DNA from 4 places in the Streptomyces sp. NPDC054786 genome. Region 1 is predicted to be linked to each of the others. Evidence: riboswitches for the same ligand, from Rfam matches in the RefSeq annotation. Region 1 holds a riboswitch; each other region holds the start of a gene.
The links. A riboswitch is a leader RNA that binds a small molecule or an ion and turns the genes downstream of it on or off. The one in region 1 is predicted to bind cyclic di-AMP.
Positions count from the first base shown of each region.

Region 2: linked by a shared signal. The riboswitch ahead of ACWGI6_RS25235 (transglycosylase family protein) and the one ahead of ACWGI6_RS21995 (M23 family metallopeptidase) in region 1 are both predicted to bind cyclic di-AMP.
Region 3: linked by a shared signal. The riboswitch ahead of ACWGI6_RS13480 (NlpC/P60 family protein) and the one ahead of ACWGI6_RS21995 (M23 family metallopeptidase) in region 1 are both predicted to bind cyclic di-AMP.
Region 4: linked by a shared signal. The riboswitch ahead of ACWGI6_RS14720 (C40 family peptidase) and the one ahead of ACWGI6_RS21995 (M23 family metallopeptidase) in region 1 are both predicted to bind cyclic di-AMP.

Region 1 covers NZ_JBSHAW010000025.1:103,239-105,428, reverse strand. Annotated here, with positions in the region: gene ACWGI6_RS21995 (M23 family metallopeptidase) at 100-879, opposite strand; cyclic di-AMP (ydaO/yuaA leader) riboswitch at 892-1,047, opposite strand; gene ACWGI6_RS21990 (M16 family metallopeptidase) at 1,259-2,190, opposite strand, start outside.
Region 2 covers NZ_JBSHAW010000031.1:31,243-33,432, reverse strand. Annotated here, with positions in the region: gene eno (phosphopyruvate hydratase) at 1-303, opposite strand, end outside; gene ACWGI6_RS25235 (transglycosylase family protein) at 640-1,311, opposite strand; cyclic di-AMP (ydaO/yuaA leader) riboswitch at 1,319-1,490, opposite strand; gene ACWGI6_RS25230 (transglycosylase family protein) at 1,742-2,190, opposite strand, start outside.
Region 3 covers NZ_JBSHAW010000013.1:96,684-98,873, reverse strand. Annotated here, with positions in the region: gene pcrA (DNA helicase PcrA) at 1-646, opposite strand, end outside; cyclic di-AMP (ydaO/yuaA leader) riboswitch at 936-1,119, shown strand; gene ACWGI6_RS13480 (NlpC/P60 family protein) at 1,128-2,190, shown strand, end outside.
Region 4 covers NZ_JBSHAW010000015.1:33,822-36,011, forward strand. Annotated here, with positions in the region: gene ACWGI6_RS14710 (ATP-dependent Clp protease proteolytic subunit) at 1-456, shown strand, start outside; gene ACWGI6_RS14715 (hypothetical protein) at 462-770, shown strand; cyclic di-AMP (ydaO/yuaA leader) riboswitch at 1,062-1,248, shown strand; gene ACWGI6_RS14720 (C40 family peptidase) at 1,253-1,726, shown strand; gene ACWGI6_RS14725 (LysE family translocator) at 1,951-2,190, opposite strand, start outside.

The sequences.
Region 1 (2,190 bases):
CCCGGATACGCCGAAGCCCCGGCCGTGGAGCCGGGGCTTCGGGCGGACGCTCGGGCCGACGCGGGCACCGCGAGGCGCGCGGCGGGGCGAGACGGGAGATCAGACGTTGACGCCGTGCGAGCGCAGGTACGCGACCGGGTCGATGTCCGAGCCGTAGTCGGCGCCGGTACGGGCCTCGAAGTGCAGGTGCGGGCCGGTGGCGTTGCCGGTGGCGCCGGAGAGGCCGATCTGCTGGCCCGAGGTGACGTGCCGGCCGACCGAGACACCGAGCGACGACAGGTGACCGTATTGGGTGTACGTACCGTCGTTCATCTTGATCACGATGTTGTTGCCGTACGAGCCGCCCCAGCCCGCCTCGACGACGGTGCCACTGCCGACGGCGTGGACGCTGGTGCCGGAGGCGGCATGGAAGTCGATGCCGGTGTGGCTGCCCGAGGACCACAGTCCGCTGGAGGCCTTGTACGCGGTGGAGACGTAGGAGTTGGCCACGGGGGCGACGAAGGTGTTGAGGCGCTTGCGCTCCGCCTCGCGGGCGGCGCGCTCCTTGGCCTTGCGAGCGGCCTCGACGCGCCGCTTGGCCTCTTCGGCCTGCTTCTTGGCCACGGCCTCGGCCTTCGCCTTCGCCGCCGCGGCCTCCGCTTCGGCCTGCTGCGCGTCGGCCTGGGCCGCGACACGGCCGGCGAGCTCGTCACCCAGCACGACGGCCTGCTGCAGACCGGTGTCGTGGGTGCGGGCTTCGTCCGTGGCCGCCAGCGCCGGCGAGGCCATGGAGGCGACAACGCCGCCCGCCGCGAGGGTGGCTATGCCGGCGATGTTGCGGGTCGTACGAACGGGGCGGCTCGCACGACGGTGCTTCCCGGTGGCACGGATGAACGCCATGTACTGGCTTGTCCTTTCCTTCCTTCTCGCCTACCGGGTTAGCTGACGGGTTCGGAGCAGGAAGGTCTCCTACGGGCTCCTCCGGAGGGGAGTCCGATTCACCCCAAGGGACACTGGGTCCCCGGCTCCCCTGGCTCGCGCCGTACGGGGACTCGGCGATGACTGTCCGGTGCCACGGTTGTGGCGGACTTGTGACGAACAGCCGGACCGACGCTAAACGGGGCAACTTTCAATCGGCAAACAGAACCGCTTTTTTGTGCGGGATGCCACAAGAACCGGGGCGCCTGTCGAGATAAACCGGACATACAGCGGCTCCCGTGGCGGGCTATCGCCACGGGAGCCGCTTTGTCGATATATGACCTTCCGTCACATGCCGGGACTAGCCACTGACGACCGTCACCTCACCGATGCCCAGCGCCTTGATGGGCTCGGCGATCTGTGCCGCATCGCCCACCAGGACCGTCACCAGCCGGTCCATGGGGAAGGCGTTGACCGCCGCCGCGGTCGCCTCGACCGTGCCGGTCTCCGCGAGGCGGGCGTACAACTGCGCCTGGAAGTCGTCCGGAAGGTGCTGCTCCACCTGATCGGCGAGAGTGCCCGCGACGGCTGCCGCGGTCTCGTACTTCAGCGGCGCGACCCCGACGAGGTTCTGTACGGCGACATCCCGCTCGTCGTCCGTCAGCCCCTCTGCCGCAAGAGTGCGCAGCACCTTCCACAGGTCGTCGAGCGCCGGGACGGTGGAGGCGGTGTCCACCGAGCCGCTGATGGCGAGCAGCGCGGCGCCCGTGGCCCCCTCGGGGGACGTGGGAGCGGTGGAGCGAAGCACCTGGCCGAAGGCACGCACCCCGTAGGTGTAGCCCTTCTCCTCCCGCAGTACGCGGTCCAGACGGGAGGTGAGGGTGCCGCCCAGGCAGTACGTGCCGAGGACCTGCGCGGGCCACACCCGGTCGTGCCGGTCGGCACCGATACGGCCGATGAGCAGCTGCGTCTGGACGGCACCGGGGCGGTCCACGATCACCACGCGGCCGGTGTCGTCGGCGACGATCGGGGAGGCTTTCAGCGGCTCGGCCGTCGAGCCGCTCCAAGCGCCGAGGGTCTCGGCGAGCGCGGCGGCCAGGTCGACCCCGGTGAAGTCACCGACGATGACGGCGGTGGCCGTGGCGGGCCGCATGTGGGCGTCGTAGAAGGCACGGACGGCCGCGGCGTCGATGCGTGCGACGGTCTCCTCGGTGCCCTGGCGCGGCCGCGACATACGGGACGTGGCCGGGAACAGTTCCTTGGACAGCGCCATCGCGGCACGCCGGGCCGGGT
Region 2 (2,190 bases), on a different contig from region 1:
GTCGGTGGCGTCCAGGTCGAACATGGCCTGGTCGATCAGCCGCTGCTCGGTCGCGTCGTAGCCGACGAGCTCCGGGCCGATCTGCTCGATGACGGCCAGGACGGCCTTCTCCACACCCTTGCCGAGGTAGCGGTTCGGGTCGCCGTCGCGAAGCTCGATGGCCTCGAAGGCGCCGGTCGAGGCGCCGGACGGCACGGCGGCACGGCCCGTGCTGCCGTCGTCGAGGCCGACCTCGACCTCGACCGTGGGATTACCTCGCGAGTCGAGAATTTCGCGGGCTACGACGACGTCGATGGACGGCACGTTGTCTCCTTCGTGGGTGTCTGGAGTCTGCAGCACGAGCCTAACGGCCCCGGGCACGTCCGCTTGCCCTTGGCCCGCTCTGTGGGATGGAAAGACCCGGAAAGCTCCCCAAAAGCCCAGTTCACGGGACGTTTGGGCGCATTGTTCGCCGAACGGGAGAAACGCGGAACGGAACCGGTTACCGGTGTGCGGCCGCCATGGGTGCGACCCGGGCGCGGCCGGGCAACGAGAAGCCCCGCCGCGACGCGCTGGGGGAAGGGCGCGCCGGGCGGGGCGGTCTCACCGAGGAAGGGGGCCCGCCGCTCGGGCCCGCCGGATTCCCGCTGAGGGGTGGACTCAGACGTTGAGCTTCTGGCCCGGGAAGATCAGGTTCGGGTTGCCGCCGATGACCGACTTGTTGGCCTTGTAGACGGACTTCCAGTCGGCACCGTGCGCCTTGGCGATCTTGGCGAGGGTGTCGCCCGCCTTGACGGTGTAGTTGCCGTGGCCCATGGACTTGCGCTCGGTGGAGCGCGAGGCGTGCCGCTCGGGAGCGGCCGGGGCCTTCTTGGCCTCGGTCTTGGCGGAGCCCTCGTCCTTCTGGGGCGCGGACTTGGTCTGCGCGGAGCCCGAGGTGTCGACGTCGGCGGCGGGGCCACCGGCGGTCAGGTTGCCGGCACCGGCGCAGGACCAGGCGCCCGGGCCCTGGATGGCGAGGAGCTTCTCGGCGGCGGCGATCTGCTGGGACTTGCTGGCCAGGTCGGCGCGCGCCGCGTACTGGGTGCCGCCGGCGGCGGCCCAGCTGGAGTTGGAGAACTGCAGGCCACCGTAGTAGCCGTTACCGGTGTTGATCGACCAGTTGCCGCCGGACTCGCACTGGGCGACCTTGTCCCAGGTGGCGACGGAGGCGGCGGAGGCGGAGGTGGCGCCCATCAGCGGGACGGCCACGGCAGCGCCGGCGATGCCGGCGAGGGTGGCGACGCGGACGGCCTTGGACGGACGACGGTGCTTGCCCTTGATGATCAGCATGGTTCGTTCGTTTCCTCACCGACGCCTACGAGGTGAGCTGTCGGGTTCGGGCCGTGAGAATCGCCCGGCCTCGTGCGCGTGGCGCACGTGGCTTCACCCCAAGCCGGTTGACCCGCTTTCACGGGTGGGGCCGGCACTTACCTTGGGTCCCCCGCTCCTGCCTTCGGCGCTTGCGCGTCAACTGCCTCCGACCACCGGCAGGATTCGGCGTGTGATCGAAGGGCCCGCTTTGGCGAGCGGTCCTGACGTTAAGCAGTAATCCCCTTGGGGTTCAAACCCCACCATCTGAACCAAGTTGACCGTTTTTGATCACGGGCGGGTCACATACCCGCAGGTGAACCCCGGTTTGCCGAGGCGGGACGAACCGGGGTTCACCACGGTCAACGAGAGCCTTGTCTCACTTTCCCAAAAGCGGGCGAAGGGCGGCGAATTACCCCGCGGAGTGCCCGAGATCGAGCAGTTGGCCCGGCTTGATCAGGTCCGCGTCGGAGCCGACGACGCCCTCGTTGTGGTCGTAGAGCGCGGGCCAGCCGCCGGGCAGCCGGTGGGCCGAGGCGATGGCTGACAGCGTGTCACCCGGGCGCACGGTGTAGTCGCCGTCGCCCGCCGGGCCGGTGCGCGCCTCGTCGCCGCGTGAGGCATGCCGGCCGGCGGACCTGCCGCCGTCGTCGTCACCCTCGTCGCCCGAGCCACCGCGGTGCTTGCCCTTCGCGGGCTTCTCCTGCGGCGTGCCGGTCGTGTCCGTGCGGCTGCCGTCGTCGGACGGGTCGGCGGACTGCGACGGGTCGTCGTGCCCCTTGCCCGGCGTCGCCGAGTCGGACGGCGCCGGGTCGGTGGACGCGTCGCCGGAGCCGGCGGAGCCCGGGGCATCGGGCGAGG
Region 3 (2,190 bases), on a different contig from region 1:
TGAGCTCGTTCTTGAGGTTGGAGATCTTCGCGCTGAAGGACTTGGGCGGGTAGCGCTTGGGGTCCAGGTCCAGATCGCGGCAGACCAGGGCCATCAGGCGCTTGGAGTCGGCGGCGTCGTAGATCGAGAAGGAAGAGGTGAAGCCCAGCTTCTTGGACTCGCGGCGCAGGATGCGGACGCAGGCGCTGTGGAAGGTGGAGACCCACATGGCGTTGGCCCGCGGGCCGACGAGCTCCTCGACGCGCTCCCTCATCTCGCCGGCGGCCTTGTTCGTGAACGTGATCGCGAGGATCTGGCCGGGGTGGACATGGCGCTCGGCGAGCAGATGCGCGATGCGGTGGGTGAGCACCCGGGTCTTGCCGGAGCCGGCGCCGGCGACGATCAGCAGCGGGCCGCCGGTGTGCACCACGGCGGCCTTCTGCTCGTCGTTGAGCCCCTCCAGCAGCGTCGCCGGGTCGAGGGCGGGACGGGCGGCGCCGTCGCGGTAGTACGCCTCTCTGGGCGGGGGCGCGTCGAACTTCCCGCCGAAGAGGTCGGCGGGGATCTCCTCCGGGGCCGGACCGTGCTCGTCCTCGGGGGGCGGCGGGTGCTCCTCGCCCTTGTGGCCGAGGTCCGCCAGGAAACTGTCGTCAAAGAGGCTGCTCATCGCCCACCGAGTCTAGGCCGCCGCACTGACAGTCCGCCGCGGAGTAGCCCATTGTCGGCCGCTTGCGGGGCGAGGCGTGGCACCGCGGCAGGTCAGGTGGCCGGGACCGGCACAGATCGGTCGGCGGCTCGTCTACCCGAATCCGACATCTGCCACAACAACCCCGCATCGCGTTCAGGTCACGAAAAGGTTTCGGGCATATCGAACATCAGCCTTCACAGGAGCCACACGAGTTGGCTAACGTCCTCGCTCAGGCAGCCCGCCTCCCCGTGGACGACAGCGTCCGCACGGGCCGCCCACGCCGAGTCCGGCCCTGCCCTCAGGCACCCGGAGCCGGGGACCCACCAGCACCACCGGGGTGAATCGATCCGGACAGCCGTCGCCAGCGGACGTCCGGACCGTAGGGCAAGCCTTCCGTCAGCGACACCGCCCGAACCCGACAGCTAACCCGGTAGGCGGTCCACGGAAGGAGTCGCCGGCCTTGGCGTCGCATCGCAAGCCGCGCACCAGCATTCTCGCCTCACCCGGAGGCCGACGTACGGCCGTCGGGCTCACCACTGCCGCCCTCGCCTCGGCCACGCTGCTCTCGCAGTCCGCCGACGCGGCCCCCCGGGCGCCCAAGCCCACCGTCGAAGAGGTCAAGCAGAAGGTCGACGGCCTCTACCGCCAGGCCGAGGTGGCCACCCAGAAGTACAACGCCGCCAAGGAGCACGCCGACACACAGCGCCACACCGTGGACGGCCTGCTCGACGCCGCCGCCAAGCGTGCCGAGAAGATGAACGAGTCCCGGCGCCAGTTGGGCACCTTCGCCTCGGCGCAGTACCGCACCGGCGGCATGAACCCGACGGCGCAGCTGATGCTCGCCAAGGACCCGCAGCAGTTCGTCGACCGCAGCCACCTCATGGAGCGGCTGACCGGCCGGCAGAAGCAGGCCGTCACCGACTACCAGGAGCAGCAGGCGGCGGCCGCCCGGCAGCGCGCCGAGGCGACCCGCAGCCTGGAGCGGCTGCAGACGTCGCAGACATCCCTCAAGGAGTCCAAGCGGTCCGTGCAGCAAAAGCTGGCCGAGGCCCGGCAGCTGCTCTCCCGGCTGACCGCCCAGGAGAAGGCGCGGCTCGCGGAGCTGGAGCGCCGGAAGGAAGCGGCGGCCAAGCGCAAGGCCGAGGAGGAGGCGCGCAAGCAGCAGGAGCGCGAGCGCCGGCGCCAGCACGACGCCGGCGGCTCGGCCGGCGGACAGACCGGCGGCGGTGCGGACGACGGTGGCTCGACCGGCGGTTCCACCTCGGCCAAGGCCGACAAGGCGCTCGCCTTCGCCCGCTCCCAGATGGGCAAGCCGTACGTCTGGGGCGCGACCGGCCCCAGCTCCTACGACTGCTCGGGCCTGACGCAGGCCGCGTGGAAGGCCGCCGGTGTCAGTCTGCCGCGGACCACCTGGGACCAGGTCAAGGTCGGCCAGCGGATCGCCACCAAAGACCTCAAGCCCGGTGACCTGGTCTTCTTCTACGACGACATCAGCCACGTGGGCATGTACATAGGCGGCGGCA
Region 4 (2,190 bases), on a different contig from region 1:
GCGCCCGAGCAGGACATCTCGCTCTACATCAACTCCCCCGGCGGCTCCTTCACCGCGATGACCGCCATTTACGACACGATGCACTTCGTGTCGTGCGACGTGGAGACCGTCTGCCTGGGGCAGGCCGCCTCCTCCGCCGCGGTACTGCTGGCCGCCGGCGCGCCCGGAAAGCGGCTGGCGCTGCCCGGGGCCCGGATCCTGATCCATCAGCCGTCGTTCAGCGAGCCCATTCAGGGGCAGGCCAGCGACCTGCAGATCCAGGCGAAGGAGATGCTGCGCACCCGCGACCTGCTGGAGGAGATGCTGGCGCGGCACACCGGACAGCCCCGTGAGCGGATCGCCACCGATATCGAGCGCGACAAGATCTTCGACGCCCGCGCCGCCCAGGAGTACGGCCTGATCGACGGGATCACCCGCAACCGCAAGCAGTCGGCGCTCCAGCCCGTGGCGCGGTGAACCCGATGCTGCCGCCCGAACCGCCGCCGCTGCCCGCGCTGACCCGCGCCGAGGGCGAACTCATCGACAGCTATCTGGAGGTGATCGACCTGCTCGGCCGGATCAACCCGACCCGCTGCGAAGGCACCTACACCGGGCTGCGCGCCGCCCAGGCGCTGGTCGGCAAGGCCACCCGGCTACGGGACGCCCTGACGCTCATGCACAGCCGGGGCGAGAGCGAACTGCACCGCGCGACGCTGACCCGGGCGCTGCGGGTGCTGGACGGCGAGCGGCGGGCCGGGCTCGTGACGGTGCCGCCACCCGAGGAGGTCTGACCCGACACACGCACCGAGGCTGCGCATACGGCGTAGCGTCCGCGCCCGATGTGAGGAGGCGACGAATTGCGCGGAATAGACCTAATTCCTTGGACTTCGGATGTTTCGCCCCTGGTCCGAGGGGTGCAACACCCCGCGCCGTGGCACCTGAGGGAACAAAACTAACCATTCGGGTCAATTGTGACCCATCTCACATACGGCATTTTCAGCTCGGAATTCGGGTCCCAGGTGCGTGACGATCCCTTCGACGACAAGACCCCGCCACAGCGACGGGGCGGTCCGGACGGGCGCCTAATCCCGCCGCCGTGCCGGACGTCCGGTCGACGATGTGGACCGGCGGGAGCGGAGGACCCGAGCAGGACGGGGTCCCGGCCTTCACGGCCGAGGGCTCCTTGGGGTGAAGCCGTACAGACGGCCGGGCATCTTCGCCTGCCCGAACCCGACAGGTCTTCCTTCGCAGGCGGCTGACGAAGGGTTTGCGCATGACCGTGCGCATGCATACGCCGAATCTGCTGGCACGCGCCGGCACCGTCACCGCTCTGACGCTGGTCACGCTCGGCGGGACCAGCGTCGCGCCGGGAGCGGCCGGGAATGCCGAAGCCGCATCCGTGTCCGTTCACGCGCTGCGGGTCGCTGCTTCCAAGAGCGGAGCTCCTTACCGGTACGGCGCCCAGGGGCCGCACGCCTTCGACTGTTCGGGGCTGATGCTGTACTCGTTCAAGCGCGCCGGCCGGGCCCTGCCACGCACCGCCGCCGCGCAGTACGGCCGCACCCGGCATGTCGCGGCCAGCTCGCGCCGCCGCGGCGATCTGGTCTTCTTCCATTCGCGCAGCGGCATTTACCACGTCGGTATCTACGCGGGCCGGGGCCGGATGTGGCACGCCCCCAAGGCCGGGAGCGTGGTGCGGCTGGAACGGATCTGGAGCCGTTCGGTCTGGTACGGGCGTGTGGGCTGACCTGCGACGTCATCTCACGCCCGGTCAATTGTCGGTGGGCTTGGGCAATTTGACCGGGTGACTTCGCAACGGAGCGGCCGGCTCTCGTCCGTCCGCGGGAGTTTCCCGCCCGCGGACGGACCGGTCACGGTGCTGCCCCGGCCCGCACCGCGCGACGCAGGGGCGGTGTCCTTCACCTGCCGTGCCCTGGTGTCCGCGCCATGGCGCCCGTGGCATGCCCCGCCTCAGGCCAGCGCCACCTCGACGAGCAGGATGCCTCCCAGCGCCGTCAGGAGCGCTCCGGTGGTGGCTTCCAGGGCGCGGGCCACCGATGGGCGGCGCAACCAGACGCCCAGCCGGTCGACGAGCAGCGCGACGGCGGGGAACCACACCAGTGCCATGGCGACGACCATCGTCGCGAGCAGCAGCGTACGGGGCAGCGCGGGCTGTCCTGCCGGGACGAACTGCGGCAGCAGGCTGAGGAA